Regions from separate parts of the Stenotrophomonas sp. LMG 10879 genome, predicted to be linked through region 3. Evidence: predicted binding sites of a transcription regulator. Region 3 holds the regulator's gene; each other region holds the start of a gene.
The links. The regulator FliA, encoded in region 3, starts transcription of late flagellar genes. The targets are predictions, from matches to a motif close to TAAAGTTTNNCNNNCNNNGGCCGATAA.

Region 1: CR919_RS21435 (methyl-accepting chemotaxis protein) is a predicted target of FliA. The motif match lies at 3,111-3,137, and genes of this name have one in related genera.
Region 2: CR919_RS13795 (methyl-accepting chemotaxis protein) is a predicted target of FliA. The motif match lies at 1,917-1,943, and genes of this name have one in related genera.

What each region holds. Positions count from the first base shown of each region.
Region 1 covers NZ_PEJT01000008.1:176,637-183,294, forward strand. The annotation lists gene CR919_RS14225 (histidine kinase) at 98-1,219, shown strand; gene CR919_RS14230 (response regulator) at 1,216-1,989, shown strand; gene CR919_RS14235 (NAD(P)-dependent oxidoreductase) at 2,132-3,025, shown strand; gene CR919_RS21435 (methyl-accepting chemotaxis protein) at 3,261-5,795, shown strand; gene CR919_RS14245 (DUF2628 domain-containing protein) at 5,868-6,254, opposite strand; gene CR919_RS21215 (hypothetical protein) at 6,473-6,643, shown strand.
Region 2 covers NZ_PEJT01000008.1:86,407-93,064, forward strand. The annotation lists gene CR919_RS13780 (histidine kinase) at 1-285, shown strand, start outside; gene CR919_RS13785 (response regulator transcription factor) at 282-920, shown strand; gene CR919_RS13790 (arylamine N-acetyltransferase) at 936-1,769, opposite strand; gene CR919_RS13795 (methyl-accepting chemotaxis protein) at 1,972-4,509, shown strand; gene CR919_RS13800 (sulfite reductase flavoprotein subunit alpha) at 4,596-6,658, opposite strand, start outside.
Region 3 covers NZ_PEJT01000001.1:173,338-179,995, reverse strand. The annotation lists gene flhA (flagellar biosynthesis protein FlhA) at 1-149, shown strand, start outside; gene flhF (flagellar biosynthesis protein FlhF) at 295-1,914, shown strand; gene CR919_RS00710 (P-loop NTPase) at 1,901-2,788, shown strand; gene CR919_RS00705 (RNA polymerase sigma factor FliA) at 2,785-3,528, shown strand; gene cheY (chemotaxis response regulator CheY) at 3,548-3,940, shown strand; gene CR919_RS00695 (protein phosphatase CheZ) at 3,940-4,545, shown strand; gene CR919_RS00690 (chemotaxis protein CheA) at 4,548-6,386, shown strand; gene CR919_RS00685 (flagellar motor protein) at 6,512-6,658, shown strand, end outside.

The DNA.
Region 1 (6,658 bases), on a different contig from region 3:
AGCGGGACCAATCGCAATCGGCCCTCGCCGCGCTTCATTGCCGGCCACGCTGTGCCTAAGATGGCGCTGGCCCGCTCCGGGCACCGGGACGCATGCGATGAAGATCCGCCTTGGCCATACCCAGATCGACGTGCTGCGTTACCTGCTGCTGTGGCTGGCGGTTGCGTTCGCTTTCACCCTGCAGAAGGTGTTGAGCCACAGCCTGCAGGGCCAGTCGTTTCCATTTGAGGTCTACCTGCGCTGGTCGATGATCCAGTGGTTCACCTGGGCGGCGCTGGCGCCGCTGGTGTTCGCCCTGGGCGAACGCTATCCGCTGCGGCCGGAGCGAAGGCTGGCCGGTCTGGGGGTGCAGCTGCTGGCCAGCGTGGGGGTCACCGGGCTGGCGATGGTGGTGGGGGCCCTGGTGTCCACCTGGTTCGAGCCCAGCAGTTTTGGCGAGCAGCTGTGGTATTTCATTGCCCAGCATTTCGCGCTGGGCCTGCTGACCTACTGGGCACTTTTCGCGATCCAGCAGGCGCTGCATTTCCAGCAGGAAAAGGTGCGCCGCGAGATAGAGGCAAGCAGGCTGGCGACCGAGCTGGCGCAGTCGCGGTTGCTGGCGTTGAAGTCGCAGCTGCAGCCGCATTTCCTGTTCAATACGCTGCACGCAATCGTCACCCTGCTGGATGAAGACAAGGCCAGTGCCGAAGACATGCTGCTGCGTCTGAGCGAGCTGCTCCGCGCTTTTCTGGAAGACTACGACGGCCAGGAAATCAGCCTGCGCCAGGAACTGGAGTTGATCGAGCTGTACCTCGGCATCCAGCGCACGCGCTTCAAGGATCGCCTGCACAGCCGCATCTATGTTGCACCGGAACTGCTGGATGGCGCGGTTCCAAGCCTGATCCTGCAGCCGCTGGTGGAAAACGCGCTGCGCCATGGCATCGGCCGCAACCTCGGCGAGGACACCATCGAGATCGAGGGCCGCCGCGACGGTGACATGCTGTGCATCGAGGTGCGCAACCAGAACAGCACGCTGCAGCAGCCCGGGGCGCCCGGTGGTCATGGCATCGGCCTGTCCAATACGCGGCTGCGCCTGCGCGAGCTGTACGGCGATGCGGCCGAGGTGCGCCTGGACCTGCTCTGGCCGCACGGTGTGGCCTGCAGGGTGCGGTTGCCACTGCGGATGCTGGACGATGCCGATGACGCTCCCGAGTTTGTCGTGCACGGTAGTGCCGCATGAGCCTGAGCGTGCTGGTGGTGGACGACGAGCCGATCGCCCGGCGCGCGGTGACGCGCCTGCTGCACGGTGATGCGGACATCGACCATGTAGCCGAGTGCGGTGACGGAGTGTCTGCCGTGGCAGCCATCCGCGCGCAGTCGCCGGACCTGGTGTTCCTGGATGTGCAGATGCCTGGCATCACCGGTCTGGACGTGCTGGCCACCATCGGCGCCGCGCGGATGCCGGCCACGGTATTCGTCACCGCCTACGAGCAGTATGCGGTACGCGCATTCGAGGCCAATGCACTGGATTACCTCGTCAAGCCCTTCAGTCGCGAGCGTTTCGCGGCCACCTTGCTGCGCGCGAAGTGCCGGCTGGCCCAGGCCGCCAATGCCGCCGACAACACGCGCCTGCTGCAGGCGCTGGATGTACTGCGCAGGCGCGAGGATCATCTGCAGCGTATTGCCGTACGTGATGGCGAGGCGATGCTGCTGCTGGCGGTGCAGGACATCCTCTGGATCCGCGCCAATCGCAATACGGTGCAACTGCATCTGGCCGATCGCGTGCACGAGCTTCGCGAAACCATGAACAGCCTGGCTGAACGGCTGGATCCCAGGCATTTCGCCCGGGTGCATCGCTCGGCCATCGTCAACATCGCGCGGGTCAGGACGATCCACCCCTGGTTCAATGGCCATCACGTACTCACCCTGGAGAACGGCCAGCAGCTGCGCATGAGCCGCTACCAGAACGACGCCTTCCTGCGGCTGGTGTCGGCCCGCTCGGAGGCGTGAGTGCCTGCTGCCGGGCCAAGCGCCGCCGACCCGACGGCGATGGCATGCAGAATGTCATCGGTTCCTATCGCCGATGCCATCGGGCTTGCCTAGAATCGAGGCATCCCGGTAGGTCCCGGGCGCTGTCGAGTGAATGGATTCAATGAAGATTCTGTTGACCGGAAGTTCCGGGCGGATAGGGCGCGCGATCTTCGGTGCGCTGGCGGGTGCCAATGAGGTGGTGGGGCTGGACCGCAGTCCCTTCGCCACCACGCGCGTGATTGCCGATGTCACCGATCGCCGGGCGCTGGAACGCGCCGTGCAGGGGGTCGACGCCGTGATCCATACCGCGGCGCTGCACGCGCCGCACGTGGGCCTGGTGCCTGACACGGTGTTCCAGCAGATCAACGTGGAGGCGACCGCGAACCTGCTGCAGCTGGCGCGCGAGGCCGGCGTGCAGCGCTTCGTGCTGACCAGCACCACGGCGTTGTACGGCCATGCCGTGGTGTCGGGCGGCTGCCGTTGGATCGACGAGGACACCGAGCCGCTGCCACGCACGATCTACCACCGCACCAAACTGCAGGCCGAGGCCGCTGCCGAAGCGGCGGCAAGTGCAACGTTCACCGTGCGCGTGCTGCGGATGGCACGCTGCTTCCCCGAGCCGCCTGACCGCATGGCGATGTTCCGCCTGCACCGCGGTATCGACGCGCGCGACGTGGCCAGCGCCCATGCCGCGCTGCTTCACGATGAAGGCGCGCCCTTCCAGCGCTACCTCGCCTGTGCGCCGACGCCTTTCCGGCGCGAGGACTGCCTGCAGCTGGCCGCCGATCCGCGCCAGGTGCTGGCGCGCCGCGCACCGCTGCTGCTGGCCGAGTTCGAGCGCCGTGGCTGGCCTCTGCCGCTCAGCATCGACAGGGTCTACGACAGCAGCCGGATGCGTGCAGCACTGGGCTGGCAGCCGCGGTTCGGTCCAGAGGACGTCCTGCAGCAGTACGCCGCGGGCAGCATCGAGGTCCTGCCCCGTGCGGAATGGATCCGCGACCGCGTCGCCGAATAAAGGCGCCGGACAGAACAGGCGAGCGGCACAGGCCTGCGTCGACGGCCGCAGCTGAGCAGGTTCAGGTTTGTCCGCGCGGTGGGCCTCAACCTCGCCCGGCCATGGCCGCTAACCCGGTGCGCGCCTTCCCGCGCCGGGGTCCGATCCGGCGGGGCAGGCGGCCCGCGCGATGGATCGCGCATCTGCGCGGTGCCCTGGTGGCACCGGTCGACCTGAACTGCCTGCGGATCCTTCCATGCCTCCTTCCCGTTCCGTCGCTGCCCGTCGCCCCGGCAGCATCGCCCACAAGCTGATGCTGGGCACCGCGGTGATCGCGTTGCTGTGCTTCGGCGCGACCGCGTTCCTGATCTATCACCAGGCCAGTTCGGCGCTGGTGTCGTCCTCGCGGCAGACCATGGCCAGCGAAGCCCGTGCCGAGGCGCGCCAGGTGGCTGCCGACCTGGGCACGGCCTTCGCCAGCAACGATGCGATGGTGGAAACCGTGCTGGCCCAGCGTGCGCGCGGTGATGTGCCCGATCGCGCCAGCCTGGCCAGTGTCATCGGCGAGCAGCTGCACGCGCACCCGGAATGGCTGGGCAAGAGCACCATGTGGGAGGCCAATGCCTTCGACGGCAAGGACGCCGAGTTCGTCAACAGCGAGGCGCACGACGCCACCGGCCGCTACATGAGCTACTGGGCCTGGCAGGACGGCAAGCCGCAGCAGTCGACGATGACCGACTACACCGAGACGCCCAGCGGCTCGGGCAACTGGTACATGGTGCCCAGCCGCGACAAGCTGCCGCTGGTCAGTGAACCGTATGCCTACGACATCGGCGGCAAGCAGGTGCTGATGAGCACGCTCAGCACGCCGATCGTCGAGAACGGTACCTTCCTCGGTGTCTTCACCGTCGACTTCTCGCTGGACGCGCTGCAGAAGCACCTGGCCACGCTGACGCCGATGGGTGCCGGCCGTGTCGAGCTGCTGTCGCCGAAGGGCGTGGTGCTGGCCTCGGCCGATGCTGCCGAGATCGGCAAGCCGCGCACCGATGCCGCCACCCTCGGTATGCTGGCGCAGATCGCCGCCGACAAGACGTACGAAGCGTTCGAGCCCGACGCTGCCGGCAACGTCCGCCTGTACGTACCGCTGCAGGTGGGTGACGCGCCGCAGCGTTTCGCGCTGGGCGTGGTGGTGCCGCACGCGGTGATCATCGCGCAGGCCCGTGAGCTGCTGTGGATCATCCTGCTGGTGGGTGTGGTGGCCGCGCTGGTGCTCAGCGGCGGTGTCTACCTGCTGCTGCAGCGGCTGGCCGTGCGCCCGCTGGCGCAGGCGGTACGCATCGCCGGCGACGTGGCCGCGGGCAAGCTGGATACCGCCATGCCGGTGCTGGGCAACGACGAAGTGGGCCGCTTGCTGGACGCGATGCAGGGCATGCGTGGCCAGCTGCAGGCGGTGATGGCCGCACAGGCGGAGATGGCGCGTCGCCATGATGCCGGTGAAATCAGCTACCGCATGGATGCCTCGGTGTTCCCGGGCGAGTACGGCCGCATGGTGGCCGACAGCAACCAGCTGGTGGCCGACAGCAACGCGGTCACCCAGCGCCTGGTCGAGGTGATGCAGCGCTACGCGGTGGGCGACCTGAGCGTGGACATGGAGGCACTGCCGGGCGAAAAGGCGGTATTCACTGCGGCCATGGCAACCACCAAGAGCAACCTGGCGGCGATCAACGAGCAGATCCAGCAGTTGGCCGCCGCCGCAGCAGCGGGCGATTTCGCGGTGCGCGGCGATGCGCAGCGCTTCGAGCATGATTTCCGCCGCATGGTTGAAACCCTGAACACCATGATGCAGGTCAGTGACCACAACCTGGCCGCACTGTCGACGCTGCTGCGCGCCATCGCCGCCGGTGACCTCAGTACGCGGATGGAGGGTGACTTCCACGGGGTGTTCGCGGTGATGCGCGATGATGCCAACAGCACCGTGCAGCAGTTGACCCAGATCGTCGGCCAGATCCAGCAGTCCGCTTCCAGCATCCGCCTGGCCGCAGGCGAGATCGCGTCGGGCAACAGCGACCTGTCACGCCGCACCGAACAGCAGGCGGCCAACCTGGAAGAAACCGCCGCGTCCATGGAGGAGCTCACCTCCACCGTGCGCCAGAACGCCGATCACGCCCTGCAGGCCAACAAGCTGGCGGCCTCGGCCGCAGGCGTTGCCAGCGAAGGCGGGCAGGTGGTCAGCCAGGTGGTGCAGACCATGGAGCAGATCGAGACTTCTTCGCAGCGCATCGCCGAGATCATCTCGGTGATCGATGGCATCGCATTCCAGACCAACATCCTGGCCTTGAACGCAGCGGTGGAAGCGGCGCGCGCGGGCGAACAGGGCCGTGGCTTTGCGGTGGTCGCCAGTGAGGTGCGCGCGCTGGCACAGCGCTCGGCAGGCGCAGCCAAGGAGATCAAGGAGCTGATCGACGCCTCGGTCGGCCATGTCGGCGCCGGTGCGCAGCTGGTGCATGGCGCCGGCCGCACGATGCAGGAGATCGTCGGCCAGGTCGGCCGGGTCAACGAGATCATGGCCGAGATCTCGGCCGCCTCGCGCGAACAGTCGGCCGGTATCGAACAGGTCAACCAGACCGTGGTGCAGATGGACGAGACCACCCAGCAGAATGCTGCGCTGGTGGAAGAAGCCACGGCGGCGGCGCGGGCGATGGAAGAACAGGCCGAGCAGCTGGCGGTTGCGGTGTCACGCTTCCGCCTGCAGGCCGACAACCGCCCGACGGCCACGTTGCGCGCTGCCTGACCGGGGCCGTGAACGACGACGCCCGGCCGAGGCCGGGCGTCGATGTGCTGCTGCGCTGTCGAGCGCTGCGGCTTAGAACATGCCTTCGAAGGGGTTCCAGCTGGTGTTGCCCTTCACCTGTTCCAGGTAGTAGCTGTAGTTGGTGCTCGACGCCACCAGGAAGTTCATCGCGATGAACAGTGCACGGGCCACGATGTCCGGCAGCACCAGGCTGACCGCGATCAGCACGATGTTGATGCCGATCACCACCAGCGCCTTGCGCCACATGCCCAGGATGAACAGATAGATCGCGCCGAAGAAGAAGGCGAAGAAGTTGAGGTTGATCTTCAGGCGGTCGCCGAAGGACAGCGCCTTCCACGCCTGCTTGAAGCCGGGCTCCTTGGGGGCGCCGTGCTGCTGGAAGAAGTTGAAGCGGAACTGCCACTTCGGGCTGAAGCGGCTGAGGTCAACGGTATTCATGTGAGTAGGGACTTCCCTGTTAGGAAAACGTTTTCATGATAAGTGAGTCACATTCAGCAAACCAGCTTGGAGCGTCAAAATTGTGACGTTCCTACCGCGAAGGGCTTGCGTCCCGGTGCCGCACCGTCACCCATCCGCCTTGTTTTTAGGATAGGGTGCGCAGTTCCGCTGCCACCCCGGTGTTTCATGGGTAGCAGCGGTATGTCCATGGAGGTTGCATGACCACACCCGCTACACCGGAAAACGCACCCGGACCGGTGCTCCTGCCGACACCCGAAGTGGTGCAGGCACAACAACTGCTCGCCCGCCAGCAACTGGCGGTGGCGATGGACCGTGCACGCATCGCGGCCAGCCGCGATGCGGCGCCGGCGGTGCTGGAAAACGACTGAGCCTGGGAAACCAGC
Region 2 (6,658 bases), on a different contig from region 3:
CGGGTGACCGACCCGCAGCTGGCCGAGACGGTGCTGCGCCTGGTCCAGGAAGCATTGACCAATGCCGCACGCCACGCCGATGCCGGCACCGTGTGGTTGACGATGACCGAAGAGGATTCCCGCTTGCGTGTTGATATCCGCGATGACGGCCAGCGTGCTGAGCGCATCAGCGAAGGCAATGGCATTGCTGGTATGCGCGAGCGTCTGGCCGTGATGCAGGGCGAGCTGCAGCTTGCGCGCACCGAGCAGGGCGGCATGCACCTGATTGCACGGTTGCCGGCATGAGCACCGCGGCGATCCGCATCGCACTGGCCGACGACCAGGCACTGGTGCGCGCCGGCCTGCGCGCGTTGCTGCAGGGGCTGGGGATGCAGGTGGTGCTGGAAGCCGAGGATGGCCAGGCACTGCTGCAGGGGCTTGCCACGCACCAGGTGGACGTGGTGCTCAGCGATATCCGCATGCCCGGCCTGGATGGCATCGAGGCACTGCGCCAGCTGCGTGCGCGTGGCGACAGAACGCCCTGCCTGCTGCTGACCACCTTCGACGAGAGTGACCTGCTGCTGCGTGCCAGCGAGGCCGGCGCGCAGGGTTTCCTGCTCAAGGACGCAGCGCCGGCAGACCTACGCGAGGCCATTGAGCGGGTCGCTGCCGGCCAGACGCTGCTGTTGCCGGTCAGCACCGAACCGGTACGGGCACGTTATCGATTCCATGACGAAGCGCCGCCCAGCGATACCTTCGGTGAACGCGAAGTGGCGATCCTGCGGTTGCTGGCCGGTGGCTACAGCAACAAGGAAATCGCGCGCAGCCTGTTCCTGGCCGAGGGCACGGTGAAGAACTATGTATCCAGCCTGCTGGACAAGCTGGGTACGCGTGATCGCACCCGTGCGGTGCTGAAGGCGATCACCCTGCGCATCATCTGAGCGCCGACAACGGCGCTACACGGACGCGGCCCGCGACCGCTGCAGCCAGTCGGCGATGGCCGGATCCAATCGCGGATCATCCGGAAGGCGCATGCCGAAGCCCTGCTGCAGCACCTCGCGCACGTCCTGTACATCACGCAGCGGGCGCTTGGCCGGCACCTGGCCCGGGCGATATTCGGTGTAGTTGCCGCTGCCGATGGTGCGTCGCCAATCCGGTCCGGTCAATGATGCACGCAGTTGGCCAGGGAAGCTCGACTGCGGATGCGTACACACATACCAGTTGCCTACCTCGTTATCGATCGGCGCCGGTGCCTGCAGGTCGAAACGGTACAGCGGCCGCCAGTCGTCACCGGCCTCAGAGGCGAGCATGTAGTCGCCATCCTCCAGCCGCTGCACGCGGTAGCGCTCATGCGGTGTGTCCTGGACTGCGGTCTCATGCAGGCGCAGTGGCACGGTCGGGGTCAGGCTGCCGAAGCCGGTATCGACCAGCCAGTCCTCGCCCAGCAGATGCACCCGCAGCAGCAGGTGCGTACGCGCGGTCAGCTCGCCATCGGCGGCTGACAACAGCACACGTGCGCTCAGTGGTCGCGCATCGAAACCCAGGGCCTGCAGCAGGGCCAGGAACGCGCCATTGAGTTCGAAGCAGTAGCCACCGCGCTGCGCGTGCAGCAGCTTGTGCTGGACGCTGTCCAGGTCGATGGCGACCGCGTCGCGCAGCAGGCTGGTCAGGGTCTCGAACGGCAGCAGGGCGTTGTGGCGCTGCTGCAGCAGGGTCAGCCCGGCCAGGGTAAGCGGTGGTGGGGCATCCAGCTGCAGTCGCTGCAGGTAACGGGAGACGTCGACGGACATGGCAGGCACCACGGGCAGGGGCCTCCACTGTGCTACCGCAACCGGGGTTGAGGTCAAGCGCGGCGCGCCGGTGTCATCCCCCGGTCGCCTGCGGCCGGTACAACAGCGACGACTGGCCACTGCCCGCGGCAGGATTCAATCCACCGCTAAAGTTCTGTTGAAACCGGCCGATACAGGTGCGTCCTTCCGCCTGGAGCCTGTCATGTCGGCCGTCGTTCCCCACCTTCGGTCCCTGCGTAGCCGCGTTGTCGGGTTGCGTTCCCGTTTCCCTGGCCTGCTGCGCTGGCTGCAGCCACATCGACTCGGCGTTGCCGACAAGCTCAAGGCGACGTTGCTGGTCTGCAGCCTGGGCCTGGTGGCCATTGCCGCCGTCCATGCCTGGACCAGCCATGCGAGTACGCAGGCGGCACGTGACCAGGCCAGCTACCAGCACGGCAGTGACCGCGTTGCTTCGCTGGCGGCGCGGGTGGCCGAGGCCCGGCGACTGCAGACCCAGTATGCGCGCAGTTTCGATGCTGCGGACCGCAGCCAGTTGCTGGCCACGCAGCAGATGTTGAAGCAGGACCTGCAGGCGTTGCGCGGCATGCCGATGGATGCGGGCCGGCGCAAGGCGCTGCAGGCGATGGCCGAGGCGGTCGATGCCTTCTCACAGGGCATCGCCGCATTGTTCGAGCGGGTGGATGAGATGGGACGCGGCGATGCCGGCCTGGCCGCGCAGCTGCAGCAGGCGGCCGACGCGCTGCAGGCGCAGGTGGATGCGCTGGAGCGGCCAGCGCTGTCCCTGCATGTGCAGCGGATGCGGCGCCAGGAAGCGTTGCTGCTGCTCGATGGCGATTCCACCCACGCCGATCGTGCCAGCGAAGAAAAGCTGCCCTTCGACCTGGCATTGGCTGGCCTGCCCGCCGAGGTGCAGGAACGCGTACGCAATGGCATGGAGGCCTACCAGGCTGCATTGCTGGGCTATACCGCCGCGCGCGTCGGCCTGGACGTGGAGGCGCAGTCGCTGCTCGAGACCGCGGCGGCCGTCGGCCCGGCACTGGCCGCGTTCCAGCAGGCCCAGGTTGCGGCACTGGAACAGGCACAACTGCGCCAGCGATCGGGCGCAAGGATGGCCAGCGTGCTGTTCGTGGCTACCCTGCTGCTGGTGGCCGGTGTGCTGATCACCAGCCTGGTGCTGGTGGTACGCGCGGTGCGTCGGCCGATCCAGGACACCCTGCGCTTTGCAGGCGATATCGCGGATGATCGGCTCGACACCACGCTGCGCGTGCACAACGCCAACGATGAGATCGGTCAGCTCGCGCAGCGCCTCGTCGACATGCAGCAGCGCCTGCGTGCGCGGACCGAGACCGAACGCGCGTTGGCACGCGGCAACACGCGCGTGCGGCAGGCGCTGGACAGCGCCCAGACCGGCCTGATGGTGGTTGATGCGGAAGGGCGGGTGGCCTACGCCAACCCGGCGCTGCTGCAGTTGCTGGATCTTTCCGCAGAGACATTGCTCGGCAGTGACGCGGTCCGCCTGCATCCGGCGCTGGCGGGACTGATCGGCGTCCGTCAGCGCGAAGAGCGTGAGATCGGCCACGCCGGCACCCGCTACCAGTTGATCGCCAATGCCATTGTCGAGGACGAGCACTTCCTTGGTGTCGCGGTGGAATGGCGCAGCCGCGCGCTGGAAACGCTGCTGGAAACCGAAGTGGCGGCGCTGGTTGATGCGGCAGCGCATGGCGAACTGCAGGGGCGCATCGCGCTGGACGGCAAGCAGGGCTTCGTGCGCACGCTGTCGACCAGCATCAACCGCCTGCTGTCCACCTTCGAGACCAACCTGGGCGACCTGCAGTCGCTGCTGGCCGCGCTGGCACGCGGTGACCTGAGCGTGCGCATGGAGGGTGACCTGCAGGGCGTGTTCGCGCGCATGCGGGATGATGCCAACGCCACTGTCGCGCAGCTGGGCCACATCGTCACCCGTATCCAGCAGGCCACTGTGCGCCTGGATGTGGGCGTGGGCGAGATCGTTGCCGGCCATCACGATCTTTCCCAGCGCACGGAACAGCAGGCAGCCAACCTGGAAGAAACCGCAGCATCCATGCATGAGCTGACCAACACCGTCGGCCGCAATGCCGACGCCGCGGGGCGTGCTGACGGACTGGTACGCGACGCCGCCAGGGTTGCCGAGCGCGGCGGCACTGCGGTCGGCCAGGTGGTGGCGACCATGCAGGGCATCAGCGCGTCGTCGCGGCGCATCGGCGACATCATCCAGCTGATCGATGGCATCGCCTTCCAGACCAATATCCTGGCCCTCAACGCGGCAGTGGAGGCCGCGCGTGCAGGCGAGCAGGGCCGCAGCTTCGCGGTGGTGGCGGCCGAAGTGCGCCTGCTGGCGCAGCGCAGTGCGGATGCGGCCAAGCAGATCAAGGGGCTGATCGAGGATTCGGTGGCGCGGGTCGGTCAAGGCAGTACGCAGGCCGAGCAGGCGGGCACGACGATGGACGAGATCGTCAGCAGCGTGCAGCAGTTGGCCGGGCTGCTGGCCGGTATCCGCAGTGCCTCGCACGAACAGCATGCGGGCATCGCCCAGGTGAACCAGACCATCGTGCAGATGGAGGCCAGCACGCAGCGCAATGCGAGCCTGGTGGAAGAAGCCGGCGCATCGACCGCGCAGATGCAGGCCCAGGTGCAGGCGCTGGCCGAAGCGGTGGGCGTGTTCCGAATACAGCCCGAGCGTCGGGCGCGGGCGGCGGCGTGATGGCCTGATCGCCTTCGCCGGGCGTGGCCCGGCGCTACCGTTGAAACCCAGGGCGGGTAGCGCCGGGCCATACCCGGCGAACGGACTCAATACACGTCGCGCCGGTAACGTCCGTTCTCAAGCAGCGTTTCCACCGCGTCATCGCCCAGCGCCTCGCGCAGCACCTGGTCCACGCCTTCGGCCATGCCGTGCAGCGATCCACAGACATGGATCACCGCACCGCGTGCCAGCCACGCGTGCAGCTCATCCACCGCGGCGCGCAGTCGATGCTGCACGTAGCTGCCATCGTCGACGTCACGCGAATACGCCTGATCCAACCGCCGCAGGTGTGCGTCAGCCTGCCATCGGATGATGTCCTCGGCGAACAGGAAGTCGTGCGCGCGCTGGCGCTCGCCGAACAGCAGCCAATGACCGTGCTCACCGTGATGCGCCGCTTCGCGCAGCAGGCTGCGCAGGCCGGCGATGCCCGTGCCATTGCCGATCAGCACCATCGGTGCACCTGGCTGCCGATGGAAGCCCGGGTTGCGATGCACGCGGGCCGCAACTGCACCGTCCAACGGCGCATGCAGCGCCAGCCAGCCCGAGCCCAGGCCGGCGCGGCCGGCTGCGTCGCGGACCAGCCGCACCACCAGCTCCACTTCGCCATCGGCGGCGCAGGAGGCGATGGAGTACTCACGCCCGGGCAGTGACGGCAGGCCTGACAGCCACAGCCCTGCATCCTGCACCTGCAATGCGTTGCCGGGTTCGGGCAGCACCCGTTCGCTGGCCAGTTCCAGCAGCGTTCTGGTACCACCGTCGATCAGTACCGGTTGCAGGGGATCCAGGCCATGCGCCCGAAGCACCGCGTGCACATGCATCGCGTCGTGGCGTGGTGCGATCTGCAGGATGTCGCCTGCCTGCCAATCGACATCAGCCGGCGGTGCCAGGCGGATCTTCCAGATCTGGCCACCGACGCTGCCGGTGTTGAGCAGGCTGCGGCCGAGCAGACGCCAGTCATGCATCACCGTGGCCGCTGGCAGCGCGTTGTCATCGGTGTCGATGCCGGTCAGTCCGGCCAGCTGCAGCTGCCACTGGCGCAGTGCCGTCACCGAAGCCGCATCGACATCGATTCGCGCGAACAACGGCTGTGCACCCGCGCGCGTCAGCCAGTCATCCATCTGCATGCCGAACCCGCAGAACCGTTCGTACTGGTGGTCACCCAGCGCGAGCATGCCGTAACGCAGCCCGGCAAGGTCCGGCAGCTGTGCCAGCAGCTGGCGTGCGCTGCGCCGTGCGTTTTCCGGGGGTTCGCCATCACCGAAGGTGCTGAGCACGAACAGCGCCTGTGTGGTGGCCTGCAGCTGCGTGGCAGTCATGCGCGCAAGCGGCAGTACCTGCACCCCGTGGCCGGCCGCCTGCAGCTGTGCCGCCGCACGCCAGGCCAACTGTTCGGCCAGGCCGCTCTGGCTGGCATGCACCACCAGCCACGGCGTGCCGCCGGCGTGGCGTGCTGCTGCCGGAACGGTCTGCCGCAGCGCGCGCGCGGCGCGCTGGCCGCGGCGTCGGTCCAGGTACAACAGCCAGCCGGTGATGAAGAACAGGCACATGCCCAGGCTGCTGAGCATCACCACGATACGTCCGGGCATGCCGAAGAAGCTGCCCGAGTGCAGAGCGAACATGCTGGTGGTGAGCTGGCCGCCGGCCCCCTGGCGCGCGTAGGGGCGCGCGTCGAGAACCGCGCCGGTGGCCGGGTCGAGCTGCAGCAGGTCATGTGCGCGGTCATGGTGGCCGCCGCGCTGCGCGGGATCAGCCGACATCACCCGCACGTTGAGTGCTTGGCCGGGCTTCTCCGGCAGCCGCAGGTCGATGAAGCCCTGGCGCACGCCGGGCAGCGCATACAGCGTGGCCTCGACGTTGTGCAGATCGAGGGACAGATCGGTGGCGAGTGTGTGCTTGGCGGGGGGCGCGACACCCAGCAGCTGGGTCAGCCCGTTGCGGTACCAGTCGAACGACCACCACAACCCGGTCAGCGCGCTCATCAGGTAGATCAGCAGCACCCAGGTGCCGATCACCGAATGCAGGCTCCACAGGAAGCCGCGGCCCGTGCGCGCCCACTCCACCGCCAACCAGCTGCGCCAGTGCCACCAGCGACGTGGCCAGCGCAGGTACA
Region 3 (6,658 bases):
GCAACGAGCCCGCGGTGGTGCTGGTACCAGGCCCGGTGCGCGCCGCGCTGGCCCGCCTGGTCCGCCACAGCGTTCCGTCGCTGTCGGTCCTGGCTTACAGCGAGGTGCCGGAGGACAAGCGCCTGAAGCTGGTCGGAACGATCAGCTGACGCCGCCCTGCAAAGCGCCAGAAAACAGACACCACTTTCAAACACCCGCAACAGACAGATTCCAAGGGGAACCCGAACCGTGCAGACCACCGACCACCCGCGTTCTCCGACCGCCACTCCGCCGACTTCGTCCCGTGACCACAGCATGAAAATCAAACGATTCGTCGCCGCCGACATGCGCTCGGCCATGAACCTGGTGCGCAAGGAACATGGTCCTGACGCCGTGATCCTGTCCAACCGCCGGATCGAGGAAGGCATCGAGATCGTGGCAGCCGCCAACTACGATGAGAGCGCCGTGCAGCGCGCCCTGGAAGCGTCGCGTCGCGACGTGGCGCCGCCGCCCGCACCGAAGCCGCGTACCGCCGCCGACGCGGTGATCGCCGCGGTCACCCGCCGTCGCAGCAACACCCCGGCACCGGAGCCGGTGGCAGCCACCACTTCCGCCGTCGCCGCCCTCGCCCGCGCTGCCGTCGGCGCGACCGGCCGCACCCTCGACAGCGCCGACGAAATCGTGCCGACCCGTGGCAGCACCGGTTTCGCCGCTACGCTGGCGCGCGCCGCCGTCAATGAATCGACGCTGCCGGAACAGATCTTCGCCCCGTTTGCCGACGCCATCGTTGCGCCCTTGCCGGCCGCAGCTGCCGCGGTGAACCGCGCCCGCTTCCAGATCGATCCGCCGCTGGAAGACAGCGCGCAGCTGCCGGCAGTCTCGCCGCCGCCGCTGCCGGTTGCCAGCCAGGCCGCCGCAGCGCCCGAAGACGAAGCACCCCATGCGCCGGTTGCCGTGCAGCCGACGGAAGCTGCACCGGCACCGCTGCCGGCGCTGGCACCGGCACCTGCCCTCACCCTGGTCGCCGACGACGCCGAGATCCGCCACCTGCGCCAGGAAGTGGCCGGCATGCGCCAGGTGATCGAGCGCGAAATGAACCGCTTCACCGATGAGCGCCTGCGCGGCTGCCCGGTACGCGCCACCGCGCTGGACCTGATGGACGAGTACGGCTTCGACGCTGGCATCGCCCGCGACGTGGCCATGCAGATTCCGCTGGAAACCGAAGCGCATCGTGGCCGCGGCCTGATGCTGGGGCTGATCTCGCGCAAGCTGCCGATCGCCCCGGTCGACCCGATGGAGGAAGGCGGCGTGATCGCTCTGGTCGGCCCGACCGGTGCCGGCAAGACCACCACCATCGCCAAGCTGGCCTCGCGCTTCGCCGAAGCCCATGCCGCCCGCGACGTCGCCCTGGTCACCACCGATACGATGCGCATCGGCGCCCGTGAACAGCTGTACGGCTATGGCCGCCAGCTCGGCATCGCGGTGCACGAGGCCAACAGCGGCACCGATCTGGACCAGCTGCTGGAGCGCCTGAAGGACTACAAGCTGGTGCTGATCGACACCGCCGGCCTGGGCCCGCGCGACCGCGCACTGGCCGCCCAGCTGCAGTGGCTGCGCGCTGCCCGCCAGGTCCGCACCCTGCTGGTGCTGCCGGCCAACACCAGCTTCGGCGACATGGACGAGGTGGTGCGCCGCTTCGGCGCGGCCAACCTGCAGGGCCTGGTGCTGAGCAAGCTGGACGAGACCGGCCGCTTCGGCAACGCCCTGTCGGTGGCGGTGGACCACAAGCTGCCGATCACCTGGGTGACCGATGGCCAGGACGTCCCGGACGACCTGCACCGGGCCAGTGCAGCCAATCTTGTACTTCGCCTTGAAGATTTGCGCCGCGCGGCCGATATGCCCTGCAACCCGGAGTTGAACCATGCCGTCGCGTGAGTACGCCAAGCTGACCACCACCTTCCCGCTGACGGCGACCCGCAGCGAGCCGCTCGGCCCTGTGCGCACGATTGCCGTGACCGGCGGCAAGGGCGGCGTCGGCAAGACCAACGTGTCGGCCAACCTGGCCGTGGCGCTTGCCGGCATGGGCAAACGCACCCTGTTGCTGGATGCCGACCTCGGCCTGGCCAACATCGACGTGATCCTCGGCCTGAGCCCCACCAATACCCTGGCCGACCTGGTCGCTGGGCGTTGCAGCCTGGATGACGTGATCATCGAAGGCCCGAACGGCGTGCTGGTGGTGCCGGCCGCGTCCGGCCGCCGGCACATGGCCGAGCTGGCCCCGGCCGAGCATGTGGGCCTGGTCAACGTGTTCTCCGAACTGGAGCGCGAGCTGGACATCATGGTGGTGGACACCGCCGCCGGCATCACCGATGGCGTGCTGACCTTCTGCCAGGCCGCGCAGGACACCGTGGTGGTGGTCTGCGACGAACCGGCCTCGATCACCGACGCCTATGCCCTGATCAAGGTGCTGTCGCGCGAGCGTGGCGTGGACCGCATCCAGGTGGTGGCCAACATGGTGCGCGACCCCAACGAAGGCCGCGTGCTGTACGAGAAGCTGACCCGCGTCTGCGAGAAATTCCTCGCCGATGTCTCGCTGAACTACCTCGGCTGCGTGCCGCAGGACGACTGGCTGCGCCTGTCGGTGCAGCGCCAGCAGCCGGTGGTGAAGGCCTATCCGTCCAGCCCGTCGGCACTGGCGATCACCGAGATCGCCCGCCGCACCGCTCGCTGGCAGGCACCGACCGAGCCGCGCGGTGGCGTCGAGTTCTTCCTCGAACGCATCATCAAGCAGCGTGGGGTGGCCGCATGAAAGGCGCCGCCCAGTACAGAGAGGTCCAGCGCACGGCGGCCAATGAAGTAATCGCCCAGCACTCGGACCTGGTGCGGCGCATCGCCCACCACCTGGCCGCACGCCTGCCGGCCAGCGTTGAAGTGGACGACCTGATCCAGGCCGGCATGATGGGCCTGATCGAAGCGTCGCGCAGCTACGACGCCGACCAGGGTGCCTCGTTCGAGACCTACGCCTCGATCCGCATCCGCGGTTCGATGATCGATGAGATCCGTCGTGGCGACTGGGTGCCGCGTTCGGTGCACCGCCGTGCCCGCGACGCCGCTGCCACCATCCGCCGCCTGGAGCAGAGCACCGGCCGCGCCGCCAGCGCCACCGAAGTGGCCGCCGCGATGGAGATGCCGTTGCCCGAGTACCTGCGCCTGATGGAAGACGCCTCGCGCGGGCAGGTGCTGAGCCTGGAATCACGCATCGAAGACCAGGGCGAGCTGGACACCGTCGCCCAGGGCGGCCCGACCCCGCAGCAGGTGCTGGAACGCGGCGAGTTCGGCCGCGAGCTGGGCAATGCCATCGGCCACCTGCCCGAGCGCGAACAGCTGGTGCTGTCGCTCTACTACGAGCAGGAACTGAACCTGAAAGAGATCGGCGCAGTGCTCGGCGTGAGCGAGTCGCGGGTCTGCCAGATCCACGGCCAGGCGGTTCTGCGCCTGCGTGGCCGACTGAAGATTTTCGAGGCGGCCGACGCCGGCCTCGAGAGCTGATCAACAAAGGAACTCTGCTTTGAACAAGAACATGCGCATCCTGATCGTCGACGATTTCTCGACCATGCGTCGTATCGTCAAGAACCTGCTGGGCGATCTGGGCTTCACCAATACCGCCGAAGCCGAGGACGGGCATGCCGCGCTGTCGTTGCTGCAGAGCCAGCCGTTCGACTTCGTGGTGACCGACTGGAACATGCCGGTGATGACCGGCATCGAACTGCTGAAGGCGATCCGTGCCGATGCCAAGCTGAAGACCCTGCCGGTGCTGATGGTGACCGCCGAAGCCAAGCGCGAGCAGATCATCGAAGCGGCGCAGAACGGCGTGAACGGATACATCATCAAGCCGTTCACCGCACAGACGCTGGAAGAGAAGCTCGGCAAGATCTTCGAACGCCTGGCGGCCAGCGCTTGATGGACACCACGGTCGACAAGAGCGCCCTCGCCCTGCGCCTGCAGGAAGCCCTGGATGCATTGGAATCCGGCGACGAGGCGGCCTGGCGCCAGCGCATCGACGGCCTGGTGGCGCTGCGCACCCAGCCGATGATGAGCGGCCTTTCGCGGCTGGCCCGCGAACTGGGCCAGGCACTGGGCGAACTGCCGACCGTGCCCGATGAAGCCGGCGAGCTGGACGACGCCTGCGCGCGCCTGGACCACGTGGTGGCGATGACCGAACAGGCCACCCACCGCACCCTGGACCTGGCCGAAGAGTGCCGCAACCTGACCGAACAGCTGCGCGCCGATGGCCTGCAGCCGGGCCAGGACGTGCAGCTGGACCGCATCCGCCACAACCTCACCGAGATCGCCCTGACCCAGAGCTACCAGGACCTGACCGGACAGATCATCCGCCGCGTGGTGGGCATCGTCCGCCGCGTGCACGAAGGCTTCGGCGCGCTCGGCCTGCCGCCGGAACAGCATCGCACCGACCCGGAACTGGCCGGGCCGGCACTGAAAGGGCTGGACCGCCATGCGGTCTCGCAGAACGACGCCGACGACCTGTTGTCGGATCTGGGGCTGTAACCATGGGCGCGGTAGCCGACGACATCACTGCCGATTTCATCATCGAGGCCCAGGAAATCCTGGATCGCCTCGGCGAACAGCTGGTGTCGCTGGAACAGGCACCGCAGGACAATGAACAGCTCAACGCGGTGTTCCGTGGCTACCACACGCTGAAAGGCGGCGCAGGTTTCCTCGGCATCACCGCGATGGTCGAACTGTGCCACGCCGCCGAAGAGGCGCTGGGCGCCGCGCGTGCCGGCCAGGCCGTACTGCAGGCACATCACTTCGATGCCGCCCAGCAATCACTGGACTACCTGCAGTCGATGCTTGACGCGGTGTCCTCGGGTACCGAGCCCGGCTTTGCCCCGCCCGAACTGGTCGCCCAGTTCGACGTGCATGGCGGTGGCGCGGTTGCGCCCTCGGCCGCCACGCCGGGTGCCGGCGGTGGTGACCTGATCACCGACGACGAGTTCGAAGCCCTGCTCGACCAGCTGCACGGCGGCAAGGCGCCAGCACCCGTGGCGGCGGCGAAGAAGGCCGACGACATGATCAGCGAAGACGAGTTCGAGGCGCTGCTCGACCAGCTGCATGGCGGTGCCGCCCCGGGCAGCAACGCCATCGCCGCGATTGCTGCCGCACCGGCACCACGACCGGCGCCCGCGCCGGCCGCACCCGCTGCCAAGCCGGCGCCCAACAAGCCCGTCGCCGAAGCCGAACACACCGTGCGCGTGGATACCAAGCGCCTGGACGCCATCGTCAACCTGATCGGCGAACTGGTGCTGTCACGAAACCGGTTGAAGACGCTGCGCACACGCCTGCGCGATGAAGAGCTGGACCGTGCCGTGTCGACGCTGGATATCGCCACCGCGCGCCTGCAGTCGGCAGTGATGCGCACCCGCATGCAGCCGGTCGGCAAGGTGTTCTCGCGCTTCCCGAAGGTGGCGCGCGACGTTGCGCGTTCGCTGAAGAAGGAAGTGGACCTGGAACTGATCGGCGCGGAGACCGAGCTCGACCGCAACCTGGTCGAAGCGCTGGCCGACCCGCTGGTGCACCTGGTCCGCAACGCCATCGACCATGGCGTGGAAATGCCTGATCTGCGCGAAGCGCAGGGCAAGCCGCGGATGGGCCACGTGCGCCTGTCGGCGCAGCAGGAAGGCGACTACGTCAGCATCGAAGTGCAGGACGACGGTGCCGGCATCGATCCGGAAAAGCTGCGCGCCAAGGCACGCGAAAAGGGCCTGATCGATCCGGAAGCCGCCGCCCGCCTGAGCAGCGAGGAATGCCTGCACCTGGTGTTCCTGCCGGGCTTCTCGACCAAGCAGCAGGTCACCGACATTTCCGGCCGCGGCGTCGGCATGGACGTGGTGCAGTCGCGCATCCGCGAGCTGAGCGGGCAGATTCAGATCCAGTCGGAACTGGGCCGCGGCAGCCGCTTCATGATCCGTGTGCCGTTGACCCTGGCGATCCTGCCGACCCTGCTGGTGCAGGCCGGCGAAGACGTCTACGCCCTGCCACTGGCCCGCGTGATGGAAGTGCTGCATGCACCGCGCACCTCGCTGGGCTGGTTCGATGGCCGCGCCGTGCTGGACCGTCGCTCGCACACGCTGGCGCTGGTCGACCTGCGGCAATGGCTGGATGTGACGCCGGCCGCCTCGCCGCTGCTGACCATCGTCGTGCTGCAGGCCGGTGAAGCGCGCTTCGGGCTGGTGGTGGACCAGGTGCGCGGGCGCGAGGAAGTGGTCATCAAGCCGCTGCCGAAAGCCCTGCGCGGCCTGCGCGGTTATGCCGGTGCAACCTTGATCGGCGATGGTCGCATGGCACTGATCCTGGACGTGGACGGACTGCGCAGCCCACACGACTGACCCGATTCCTGAACGCGACACGCAAGAGCGCCGGGCCAGCCCGGCGACACAGGAAACTGTGAACTCCGTTACACCAGATTCTCCCGGTGTCTCAAGTCCCATTCATACAAGCCGATACCGGACCCATGGATAGACTCAGCCTCATTGGACTTTTCCTCGCCCTGGCCTCGCTGGTCGGTGGCAGCATCCTCAAGGGCGCCGGGCTGGCGTCGTTGTGGTCGCCTGCCGCCTTTGTGATCGTGATCGTGGGTACCGTGGCGGCCATCCTGCTG